One region of the Oxobacter pfennigii genome, then DNA from elsewhere that is predicted to be linked to it. Evidence: riboswitches for the same ligand, from Rfam matches in the RefSeq annotation. Region 1 holds a riboswitch; each other region holds the start of a gene.
The links. Region 1 has a riboswitch for cobalamin ahead of OXPF_RS15065 (sirohydrochlorin chelatase). Riboswitches for the same ligand answer to the same signal wherever they lie in the genome.
Positions count from the first base shown of each region.

Region 2: it holds a riboswitch for cobalamin, as region 1 does, so the genes downstream of both, OXPF_RS13735 (immunoglobulin-like domain-containing protein) here and OXPF_RS15065 (sirohydrochlorin chelatase) in region 1, are expected to answer to the same signal.
Region 3: it holds a riboswitch for cobalamin, as region 1 does, so the genes downstream of both, OXPF_RS16615 (hydantoinase/oxoprolinase family protein) here and OXPF_RS15065 (sirohydrochlorin chelatase) in region 1, are expected to answer to the same signal.

Region 1 is NZ_LKET01000039.1:372,296-376,571, reverse strand. Features, by position in the region: gene hemC (hydroxymethylbilane synthase) at 1-557, opposite strand, end outside; gene OXPF_RS15075 (NAD(P)-dependent oxidoreductase) at 547-1,206, opposite strand; gene hemA (glutamyl-tRNA reductase) at 1,164-2,357, opposite strand; gene OXPF_RS15065 (sirohydrochlorin chelatase) at 2,473-2,841, opposite strand; cobalamin riboswitch at 3,109-3,282, opposite strand; gene OXPF_RS15055 (hypothetical protein) at 3,369-3,944, opposite strand; gene OXPF_RS15050 (hypothetical protein) at 4,141-4,276, opposite strand, start outside.
Region 2 is NZ_LKET01000039.1:73,294-77,569, forward strand. Features, by position in the region: cobalamin riboswitch at 309-502, shown strand; gene OXPF_RS13730 (hypothetical protein) at 844-1,359, shown strand; cobalamin riboswitch at 1,594-1,781, shown strand; gene OXPF_RS13735 (immunoglobulin-like domain-containing protein) at 2,118-4,276, shown strand, end outside.
Region 3 is NZ_LKET01000043.1:67,576-71,851, forward strand. Features, by position in the region: gene OXPF_RS16605 (helix-turn-helix domain-containing protein) at 1-288, shown strand, start outside; gene OXPF_RS16610 (M24 family metallopeptidase) at 334-1,434, shown strand; cobalamin riboswitch at 1,576-1,769, shown strand; gene OXPF_RS16615 (hydantoinase/oxoprolinase family protein) at 1,872-3,935, shown strand; gene OXPF_RS16620 (hydantoinase B/oxoprolinase family protein) at 3,936-4,276, shown strand, end outside.

The DNA of each region.
Region 1 (4,276 bases):
TTAGGATCAAAATAATTCATTATTATGGATTCTAAGTCAAGTCTCTTTAAGCCTGCGGCTGCCAGAATCATCCCATCAAGGTTATCCCTTTTTATTTTTTCAATGCGGGTTTGTACATTGCCCCTTATTGGAACAATCTCTATATCCGGCCTTAATTGCTTTATCTGGCTTGTTCGCCTGTTACTGCTGGTGCCCACCTTAGCACCCTTTGGCAGTAAATTAAAGTCCACTCCTGATAAAGATACGAAGACATCCCGTGCATCCTCCCTTTGAGGCACCGCAACAATTTCAAAGCCTTCCGGCAAATCATAGGGCACATCCTTCATGCTATGGACAGCCAGATCTCCGTTGCCTTCCATCATGGATATTTCAATATCCTTTATAAAAAGGCCCTTTCCGCCTATATCCTCCAAGGGCTTATCCAAAATCTTATCTCCTGTTGTCTCAATAAGTATCTTTTCATATTCCGCATTATATTTGCTCTTTAACATGCTACCTACCATATCGGCTTGTACCTGTGCCAGTTTACTGCGCCTTGTTGCAATTTTAAAATTCAAATTCGCCACCACCATAATACATTTTTAATAAAATAATCCCATTGCCCTTTTTATAAGCTTGATAAAAAAAATCCGTGTTTACAAAATTCATGATTTCTTCAAAATGCTCTCTTCCTTTTAGCTTTTGACGCAATGAGGAAGCAAATAAAACAAAAGCTTCATATTCCTCCATCTTACATTTCATTTTTTCAGCCAAAAAAACCGAGGTCTTTGGGCTTCCCTTCCTTGTATGGAGAGCAAAGTGAAGGTTTTCCGTTTTCCTTTGAGTCGGAATTGTAAGCATCCCTTCTCTGAAATCACGGCAGTTCAGATATATCTTACAAAGGCTCTCGCAATCCGCTTTTACTTTTTCATTCAATTCATAATCATCCGTTGCAATTGCGACTATATGCTTATCCAAAATAATTTCCTTTTTATATTCATCTTTAATCAAGATGAGCCTGTCATCATTTTCAACTTGAAAAAATTCAGGGCTGAATTCTTTTGACAATACGAAAACTCTGCATCCGTTGTTTAAAAATGCCTTTGCCTTAATAAGCCCTGCCCGCCCTGCGCCTACGATAAGAATATTCACCTTGTGAGATATGAGAGAAACCATCATGAATTCTAGCATTTTATCAGAAATATCTTTTCTATTATCTTGAGGCATTCTTCTCCCCTGCCTTCTAAATATTCTTCCTTCAGCACTTCTATAGCCCTGTTTACATATACATCTGCCGTACTTTTTATAAGAATGTCTGCAAGGTTCTCATTATCTTTTGTATGCCTTTTATTCCTAAAGGCAGTGCTTCTTTGTTTATAAATCTGTTCTCCGTTTTCCTTCATCCTTTTTATATAGGGTGAAAGCTTTTTTAAATTCTGCCATTTTTCAAATTCCTGTATGTGCTTCTCAATAAGATGTCTGAAATTTTCAAGGATTTTCCTTCTCTTTTCAAGACTCTCATCAAACAATGCGCTTATCATATCTATATCGTAAACTTCGTTACCGTTAATACCGTTGACATCCCAATCCACATCCCTAGGAACCGCCATATCAAATATCATGAGCTTTCTGTTTGGAAGCTCATTTGAATTTATTACTGTATGAGGAGCCGAAGTACAGGATATTATGCATTCCACATCTGGATAATATTCTTTTCTTTCTCTAAAAGGGATGACTTTTACTCTTCTATCCTTAATATCCACAACACTTGTATCTCTGACGGCTATGTATAAAACATCAAAGGGTTCTTCTAAAATATATTTACAGGCCAAACTTCCTACTTCGCCATAGCCTAAGACCATGAATCTTTTTAAGCTTCTTTTCCTTGCCTCGCGTATTACCATGGAAGCTGATGATACCGGAATTTTATCAAGCTCTGATTTATGGCGAAATTCCTTGCCGCAGGTTATTGCAGTATGAAAAAGCCTGTCAAGTTCCCCTTTTATGGTTTTATTTTTAAGTGCCAAATCATAGGCGTCCTTTACCTGGCCTAATATCTGCTCTTCTCCCAATATCCTTGAATGCACTCCGCAGGTTACTTCTATCAAATGACGCACTGCCTCATCTCCGCATTTGTAGATAGTGTACTTTATCAATTCCTTATCCCAGCCTAAACAGTTAAAAATGCATTCTATGATGCCGTCCCCAGTTCTCGTAGAATTAAAATACACTTCGGTCCTGTTGCAGGTACTTATTATGGCCGCCTCCCCGCACAGCTCGGCAGCTTTTTTCAATGCATCCTCCAGATGCTTCGGTATTATCGAAAGTTTTTCGCGTATACACACATCCTCATCATTAACTCCAATAAGCTGAATCATATCAATCATCTCCAACGTTCACCGCCATGCCAGCTTGATATGATTTCATTCACAGCTCCGCAATGTTCATTTCATCATATCAAGCTGGCAAAATGCGAGAATTTATAAACCATTACTATACTAAGCTTGTTATTCCTTCTGCCCGGTCTATGAGTATATCCACAAGAAGATCGTGGAAACCGATAGGCTCCGCCATGGATATTGTTAAGCCATCAAGCTCTTTTTTTAATTCATTCAAAATTTGAGGCACATCTTCTTTGATATGTATTCCGTTGTAAAGAAAATAAGGCAATACAGTTATGTCCTTAATTCCTTTTTCATAAAAGCCTCTTATTATAGTAGGTATATCAGGCTCGGATATTTCCATAAAACATCCTTCAACCTCCGTACCCATTTTTGCTCTTATTGCGCCCACAGTCTTAAAAAAAATATCGCAGGCCTCTTTTGATCTGCTTCCATGTCCTATTACCACTATTCCTTTCATATTACCTCTCCTTTTTTACTTTTTTATGATTTTATATGCACTCTTCTTCTTTTAGGATATTCTTAGTTGGGACATCCTTTAAAAGTGTCCCTGTCTTCATTCAAGCAGTCAGAGAAGTTTCCAAAACTTATGCAAAAAACAATCCCTGGCACTTTAATGTCAGGGATATATGTATAATTTTATGCAATTAAAAGCCCTCACTTCAAGCGAGGGCTTAGTAATAAAATCCATGTGCCAAAAAATAGCATAGGTGTTACCTTCCCTCCGAAGGACTTTTAATCTCAGGCAGGTCTCCTGGCTAACGGGTCTTTCTCCACCTTCCTTCCCAGCGATAACGCCAGTGGAATTAGGTTTCGTCGCCGTATACAGTAGCGGGGGCTGCAGCGGATTTTCACCGCTTTCCCTATTATACATGCATGTACCTGACAATTTTATTTATTTTTATGAGAACTCAATTCCATTCTATATATAATTATATTATTAAATGGTGTCTCTTACAAGTATAGATTGTATTTTTATAATTTCAGCTATAAAATTCCTGATTCTATGAGTTTCCCTGTCCATTCCTCATAAACTTGAGGTTTCTCAATTCTGACAACCTCCAAAAAATCACCCAGCACGCCCAGTTTGCTCAAGCCTTTTGATAAGTGCTTGGGAAAGCTCTTTTCTCTGGTGAATGAGTATTTAGGGTCTATAACCATCAGGGACTTATCTTTTTGTACGTAAATATCCTTGCATCTTATATCAAGCTTTTTAAAATTCAATTTCTTAAACTCTTCAATTAGATTTATCAGGTTCTTAGCTACCTTTTTATCAAGGCCGTTCCTTTTTATGTAGTCCTTCAAGCATTCTCCGCCTACATAATCTCTTATGATGTAATTTCCCATGGAACCATAGACTTTAGGAAAATATTTACTGCCTCTGACGGCCTCCAATATGGAATATTCGCTTTCGCAATTTTTTATCTTCTTAAAAATTTTAATTATCTTGCCGTCTGGAAGCAAATACACGATTCCGTTATGGCCTTCACCTAAGAACTTACATTCCCTTAAATCTATGTTAAATTTCTCCGCTAAATTTTTATATCCAGATTTCTTATCCATACAACCCTCACAATAATACAATCAAAGACTCATGTATTATACTATTCTTCTAGATTGCAGTTGTTGCATGTTACAAATACATTAAGTTATTAATCTGTTAAGAATATGAATATAATTTTACATTTTTTATAAAAGCCTGCACGATAATGTGCAGACTTTCTATAGTTATTCTAATAAAAACTATTAAGTATTATACTTATTGAAGTTTTGCGCTGCAGCTGGAACAATACCTTATTTCATCAGATTTTACTCTGGTGTCAAATATAAAACCACATACCGGGCATTTATACAGGCGTTCAAAATAAATTCCTATGCCAATTATAATTGCTGTC
Region 2 (4,276 bases), 300 kb from region 1:
GTGTAATTTTAAAATATGCTGGCTGTCTTAAGTATATCTCAGGACTATAAAGCGGCAAAAACTGTAAAAAAATTTATATAACGCTATTGTAATTAGGTTGATATTATGGTAATATTTAGGTAAGATAATAATGGACAAGCATACTAATAATTATATCATTTATATTTGAAGATATAAATTTGCACATGCGGAGTTTCTGTCATTTATTACATACCTGCATGTGAAAGCGGGCAACCGCAGAATGCTTATCGAACAACGGGGGCATTGAATTGTGTTATACAGTTCAATGCCCCTTTTTATATAAAACTGAATAGATAAACTGCAAGGGTATCCGGCTGCCATAGGGCAAACCGGATTTAAAAGGGAACCGGGTGAAAATCCCGGACGGTCCGGCCACTGTAAGCGGGGAATTGCTTTTATAAAAGCCACTGGAAAAATCCGGGAAGGTAAAAAGCAGTAAGGAGCCGCAAGTCAGGAGACCTGCCTTTACAGCAAATTCATAAACCTTCCGCAGAAAGGCTTTATGCAATACCGCTCCGGTTGTATAACTTACGTTATACAACCGGAACCGCAGGATTTGATGTGCAAGCCCCAGCTTTAACAGGAAGACGGGGTTTTTATATTTTCTAAAGCAAGCCTTGCATACGGATGTGTTTGTAACCCGGTTTATAGTGATATGCCTTTTCCTTAGAAAGAAGGGCCCGTCTTTCAAGAGATAAGGATATGTCATTGTAAAAATATATCAAAATTGGAGGAATAAAAATGAAAAGCATGGTTAAAGGCTTCAGAAGCAAGCTGGCCCTTTTAATGGCGCTGGTAGTAGTGTTCTCCTTCTCGCTCTCAATGACGGCATTTGCCGCTATCGACACCACGGTTACAGTCAAGTTTTACAATGATACCGTAGACCCGGATGTACAGCTTTGGACGACACGGACTGTAGAGTATGATTCTGCTGTCCCCGTTAGTAAACCATACCTGCCTGGCGGTTACACCGATCCGTTAGGCGGTGCGGCCTCTGTCTATGATGCCATTTTTGCTGCAGCGGAACAGATTAGAGCGTTACCGGATGAGGACCCGGAAATTGAAGATCCGCCAGTTGTCGGATGGGATGCTAATCCTGCTTACGGCGACCCTGGCGGGTATATTGAGGCTATTGGAGATTTTGTAACATGGAATGATTACGACTATGACCCTATAACCGGGCACCATATCTCCGAGGGAGAGGGCTGGGTATGCACTGTTATTCCAGACGGCGACGATCCATACGATCCGATACAGTATCTTACCGCCGAAGCTCTGGAAGACGGTATGGAAATTATATTCCGTTTCCAGTCCTATCGTTATGAGTGGGATGATTAATGAAATGATGCCTTAAGGCACAGGCAGGAGCAGGAGGAATTCCGCAGGAATTCTCCCCTGCTTTTTGCCGTTTTTAAAAATAATATAGTATTTTCCTTTTATTCTATACAGCTTTTTAAACAGTTATTCCAAGAGGCCTCCATAAAAAATGCGAAATCTATATATTTCGGCAAGATATGAATTAAATATTGCACACAATGAAATAATCATGCTATATTTAAATAAGAGATAAAACTGAATATTCCATTACCGGGTGCCCATTCCACAGGGATGGGTTAAAAGGGAAAGTGGTGAAAAACCACTGCAGCCCACCGTTACTGTGATGTTGACGAAACCTGTAAAAATCACTGGAATATATTCCGGGAAGATAAGGGAGTAGAATGAAACTCAGCCAGGAAACCTGCCCGATAATTGTTGAATCTTTCGGGGGGAAAGATAATACAGGGCAGGAAGCAATATTGGTAAATGTATCTGAACTTACTATCTGAAGTAATTATCTTTTTAAGACACCTCTGAATAATGGGGGTGTTTTTTTATTGGCCTGAGAATAACTCTGGTTATCTTTTAATTTATATTTAAGAAGGATGTGATGAATAGTAAGGGAAAAAGAAGGCAAAAGAATAAATAAATGCTGACCGGAGATACCGGAGGCATTATCCTGCAGGATAATGCCTTTTTTAATGAGGTGGTTTTGATGAAATAGCATAATTTCTGATAGTTAGAGGAATAAAATTAATATTTCTAAGGAGGATCGATACATGCAGCAAAAGAGAAGAAAGTTTTGCACAAAGCTCATAAGCATGCTTCTTACCGCCGTTATGATTATAGGTATGCTGCCCCTTAGTGCCTTTGCCGCTGAAAGCCCCCTTAGCATATCGGCACATCCCGAAGATGCTGAGGTAAAAGTGGGACAAACCGCCGCCTTTAATGTCACGGCAGAAGGAGGGGACGAGCCTTATTCTTACCAGTGGGAAAGCAATGGCGGTACAGATTGGGAAGAAATTGAAGGAGCAAATTCTGAAGTATATGTGACCAGTCCCACCGTAATAAGCATGAACGGCTATAAGTACCGCTGCAAAGTAACTGACGACAGCAATGCAAGCGTAACATCCGATGAGGCTACCCTTACGGTTGAAGAACATGCCAGCATCGCCATATCGGCGCATCCCGAAGATGCTGAGGTAAAAGTAGGGCAAACTGCTGCCTTTAGTGTCACGGCAGAAGGAGGGGACGAGCCTTATTCCTACCAGTGGGAAAGCAATGATGACACCGGCTGGGAAGAAATTGAAGGCGCAACTTCCGGTGTATATGTGACCAGCCCCACCGTAATAAGTATGGACGGCTATAAGTACCGCTGCACCGTAACCGACAGCAGCAATGAAAGTGCAACATCGGATGAAGCTACCCTTACGGTTGAAGAATATTTCAGCGGGGGAAAAGGAACCGAGAGTGAACCATATCTCATAAGCAGCAAGGATGACCTTGCCAACCTGTCTGATTATATATACAATGGCTCAGTCAATGAAGAGAGTACAAGATTTAACGTAATGTACTACAAACAAACAGCAGATATAAACTTAGGTGGCTCAAGTTCAGGCTCATGGACACCTATAGGGCGCAGCGGCACAAATTATGTATTCAAGGGATATTACGATGGGGACAAGAATAATATTACAGGGTTGTATATAAAAAATACAAGTACGCCTGTGACCGCCAAAATCATGGGACTGTTCGGATATCTAAACGGGGCAACTATTAAAAATGTAAATATAATATCACCGGATATTGAAGTATCCGGAAGCCAGCAAGGAGCTGCAGTAGCAGGAACCGGAGCATTGGCAGGCGCTGCTTTAAACTCTTCTATTCAAAGCTGTACGGTACAGGGAGGCACCATAAAATCCGACTACTGGGCAGGAGGGCTTGTAGGATTGCTGCAGGCAAGCGTTATGGGAGCAACAGCTACGGTAGAGGGCTGCTATACGGATATTGACGTGAGCAGCAGTGGAAATGCCGGTGTCGGCGGTGTAGTAGGATTTATAAATTTTAATAACAACAGTAAAGACGGAGTAATTACCGTGAAAGACTGTTATTCCATGGGAGATGTATCCTGCACTCACGGCAGCAAGCCTTTAATAGGCGGAGTAGTTGGCGGAAACAATCAGGCTACGGCAATAGACACAGGTTCCATAACCATAGAAAACTGCTATGCCACAGGCACAATTAACGGCAAAGCGGGAAATACGAAAGGTGCCGGAATAGGTGGGATAACGGGAACACCCAACAGTTCTGCGGCAAGCAGTACAGCACAGATAAAAAACAATGCTGCCATAAATAAAGAAATTAAAAATGAAAGTACGCCTCCTAATACCAACGATGAATTCGGACGCATTTCAGGTGTTGAGAAGAGCGGAAGCTTTTCAGGCAATATAGCCTGGGACGGTATGAAGGTAAAAGGTGCTGCCGTTACAGGCGGTGCTTCGGATAAAAACGGCGAGCCTAAAACTATGGCCGAGATTAAAACAAAGAGCACATGGGAAGCCTTAGGCTTTAACTTCACGAATACCTGGGAATGGGACGAAGATCTTTCATATCCTAAGCTTAAGGGATTGCCGGGGCAAAATGCAAACCCCTTCCCAGAAGCAGTAAATCTGCCGATTATATCGGCGCAGCCTGAAAATATTACAGTGGCGGCAGGGCAGGGAGCTGTATTCAGCGTGACGGCTTCAGGAGACAGCGCCATCCTTGCCTACCAATGGGAAAGCAATGACGGTACCGGCTGGGAAGAAATTGAAGAGGCAGCATCGGTGGAATACACAATAGCCGCAGCTACTTTAGAAATGAACGGATGGCAGTACCGTTGCGTTATTACCGATATAAACGGTAACGTGACATCAAATGCAGCAGTACTTACAGTAAT
Region 3 (4,276 bases), on a different contig from region 1:
AGCAGCTTATCAAGTGATATTCATGATAAGAAATTCGAGCCCATGGTGGTAACCATACTGCCAAATTTGCATGAAGAGGAAGTGATTCCTTACAGCCATGACAGTGAGGAATTTATATATGTGCTGGAAGGGGTTTTAACTTTATTTTTAGAAGACAATACCTATGAATTGTATCCGGGAGACAGCGCCCATTATTCTTCTTCAACTCCTCATAATTGGGCTAATTTTACCAACAGGCTTGTTAAAATCATCTCTGTAACTTCTCCCAGTTTTTTTAACGGGAAATAAAGAGAACTGTTAACTATATATAATCCTTGAAAGGAGGGTATACAAGTGAAATTTAGCGAAAAGATAGACAGGCTGGCTCAGCTGATGGTAAAGAATAATGCCGATGTATTGATTATAGGGACCTCTTCGGACATGGAATACATTACAGGCAAAAGCTCTTTTATATGCGAGAGATTCAAGGCCTTGTTCATATTATCCGACGGGAGATTTTTCTACATTTCCCCTGAGCTTTATTATGAAGAGACCAGGGAGGTTTTCGGAGGTCAAACCGACATATTTGTATGGAGTGATTCGGAAGGCTTTTTGCCTTGCTTAGAAAAGGCAAATATAAAATACGGGCTTAAGGGAAAAACCATAGGGGTAAATGATGCCATAAGGGCTGTTGATATGCTGGATATGAAGACCGTATTGGATATGAATTTCATAAATGGTGTCAGTATATTGGAAGAGTTAAGAGTTGTAAAGACACAACAGGAGAGGGATTATCTAAGGAAGGCTTCTTTAATTGCCGATGAAGTAGCAGCGGAAATAGTAAAATATATTAGGCCGGGTATTACGGAAAAAGATATAGGTGATAAAATAATAGAGCTATTTTTTGAAAAGGGAGCTGAAGGCTTATCCTTTGAGCCTATAGTGGCGTCAGGACCTAACAGCTCAAAGCCCCATTATGTTGGTAACAGCAGGGTTATCGAGGACACTGATATAATAGTTTTGGACTTTGGATGCAAGTACAAGGGATATTGCTCGGATATGTCCAGAACTGTATTTGTCGGTGAACCAACAAAGGAGCAAAAGAAAATATACAGCATAGTACTTGAAGCCAATAAAAGTGCTGAAAGCTATGTAAAAGCAGGAGTAACAGCTCGCGATACAGATTTGGCGGCAAGGAAGGTTATAAGAGATGCAGGTTATGGTGAATGCTTTTTAAACAGGACAGGCCATGGAATAGGTACTGCCGTTCATGAAGCTCCGTATATAAGAGAAGATAATAGGCAGATTTTAAAAGACGGAATGTCCTTTAGCATCGAACCAGGTATATACATCCCGGGAAGGTTTGGAATGAGAATTGAGGATATAGTCTTAATCCATAACGGCAGCGGGGAAATACTTAACAAGTTCACAAAGGAAATGATAATTATAAAATAACAATGAGTTTACATAAATAAGCATCAATCTACCTAATTACTTGCAATTTGCTAAAATATTTATGTTAAGAGAAATAGATAGGCCGTGTGTTATTCATAATTTATCCTTGATTTTTTAAAAAAGTTTTAATATAATCTAGATAAATGAATATTTCCAATAAGTGCTTCATTAAAATGAGGATAATAGGGAATCAGGTGAAATTCCTGTACGGTCCCGCCACTGTAAGCGAGGAGCGGCTTATCAATAAACCACTGTTTTTTATAATAGGAAAATGGGAAGGAGATAAGCTGCAATGATACGCAAGTCAGGAAACCTGCTTGTTGGTGAATTTGTACACTCTCCAGGAAAGGGTGGTACTTAGAGAATGATGGCAAAGTTCTCAGTCTAAAAGGCTGAGGACTTTTTTATTTTATTTAAAAACTTTAAGGAGTGGTTGTATGTTTCAGGTCGGTGTGGATATGGGGGGAACATTTACAGATTTTATTGCACAAAGTCCGGAGGGCATAAAAACGGTAAAAATCCCCTCAGACAAGGGAAATCCCATTATAACGGTTATGGAAGGGCTTAAGATATTAGCTCATGATTTTAACTTATCATCAAGGGAGTTTCTTTCCTGTATCAAATCCCTTGTTCATGGAAACACCGTTGCAGTTAATGCCCTTATTCAAAGGAAAGGGGTAAAGACCGCCCTTATCACAACGGATGGATTTAACGATGCCTTAGAGATGAGGCGTTCAAAATTGGACAATCAATGGAATTTCTTTGCATCACCTCCGGAGGTTTTGGTACCCCGGCATCTCCGCTTTAACCTTAAAGGGAGAGTTGATTACAGCGGAAGGGAAATAACTGCTCTGGATTTGGACAATTTAAAGCAAATCAAGGATGAGCTTAAGTTATTAAAAGTAGAATCGGTTGCCGTATGCCTTTTATTCTCTTTTTTAAACCCGGCTCATGAAAAATGTGTGAAGGCATATTTAGAAGACATGCTCCCCGGTGTGTATATATCCTTATCCAGTGAAGTTGCGCCCAAATTAGGTGAGTATGAGAGAACTTCCACTGCTGTTTTGGATGCTTATCTTACACCAAAGATATCCCATTATCTTAAGGAATTATCATCTTCCCTTAAAGAATGGGGACTAAATTGCGGCGTGAAGCTGGTTCAGAATAGCGGAGGAGTCACAAGCATATCTCTTGATAACCATTTTGGAGTCAAAGGCCTTTTTTCGGGCCCTGCGGCAGGATCAAGCGGAGCAAGAGCCCTTTCAATGGAACTTAATCAACCGGATATGGTGCTTATTGATATGGGGGGTACAAGCTTTGACGTCAGCCTTATAAAGGGCCATTCAATAAAAATTTTGTCTGAAACTTCAGTCGAGGGTTATCCTTTAAGCCTGCCTGCAGTGGATATAAATTCCCAGGGTATAGGAGGCGGAAGCATTGCTAAGGTGGATGAAAGCTTAAGACTCAATGTTGGGCCGGAATCAGCAGAAAGTTTTCCAGGGCCTGCCTGCTTTGATAAAGGAGGAGAAGCCCCCACCATCACAGATGCCGCATTGCTCCTTGGATTTATAGAAGAAAAAAGCTTTGGAAAAGGAGCAATAAAAATAAGAAAAGATTTATCATTAAAAACCATAAAAGAAAAAATAGCCGATCCTCTCAACATAAGCCCCCATGATGCTGCCCTTGCAATTTATGAGGTTGCTTCGGCAAAAATGGCGGATGCAGTAAGTTTAATGACTCTGCAAAAAGGATTTAACCCCATGGATTTTGCACTTTTGGCGGCAGGCGGGGCATCGCCTATATTTGCAGCTAAGATAGCACGGGAGCTTGGCGTGAGAAAAATCATCATACCTGCCTTTGGAGAAGTGTTTTGTGCCCAGGGAATGTTAAAGTCAAAAATAAAAACTGATATAGCCCAGAGCTTTATTAAGAGCATGAGTGAAATCAGCATGGGTGAAATAAACCAGGTGATGAGTAAACTTAAAAAAAGTGCCGACATCAATCTCAGTCAGCAAGGGGTGGCTTTTGAAAAAAGAGAATTTAGATTTTATTTTGGGGTGCGGTATTCAAATCAGCATCATCAGCTATCCCTCCCCTTTGAAGGTGAAAGCCTCGATAAAAACAGCATAAGGGAATTAAGAATAAAGTTTAATAATCTTCATGAAAAATATTACGGATATAAAGAGCCGGAAGATGAATGCGTCATTCTGGATGTGCGTATTGAAGCAGGCGAAAAGGAAGATGATATACCTTTCCATACAAATAATTTTAGTATGGAAAGCGGTGCCAAATATGATGAATACCGCAAAGTGTGCTGGGATAAGGATTTAAAAATTAAAGATTTGCCTGTTTATAAATTCATGAATATAAAAGCCCAAGTTATTGTTTCAGGCCCTGCTCTCATTGAAAAGGATTATACCACAATATTTGTAAGCCCTGATTATAAAGCTTATAAGGATGAAGGCGGCAATATAATCATGGATGTGAAGGAGGTGAAATAATTGGATGTTGGTAAAATCATTCTTCAGTCTGTTATAGCAAACAGATTGTACACCATATCAGAAGAGATGGGAGCAGCATTGGAAAAGTCCTCCCGCTCTCCCATATTTGCAGAAGCCTGCGATTTTGCCTGCGGTGTCACAAATAACAGAGGAGAACTCATCTCACAGCTAAACGGAATACCTATTTTAGCCGCTGCCGGTTCCTTTAGTGTACAGGCTGTTCTTGAAAAATATAAGGAAGGCATAGAGGAAGGGGATGTATTTATCATAAACGACCCTTATATGGGAGGCAATCACCTGCCGGATATAGGTATAGTCACCCCTGTGTTTTATGAAAAAGA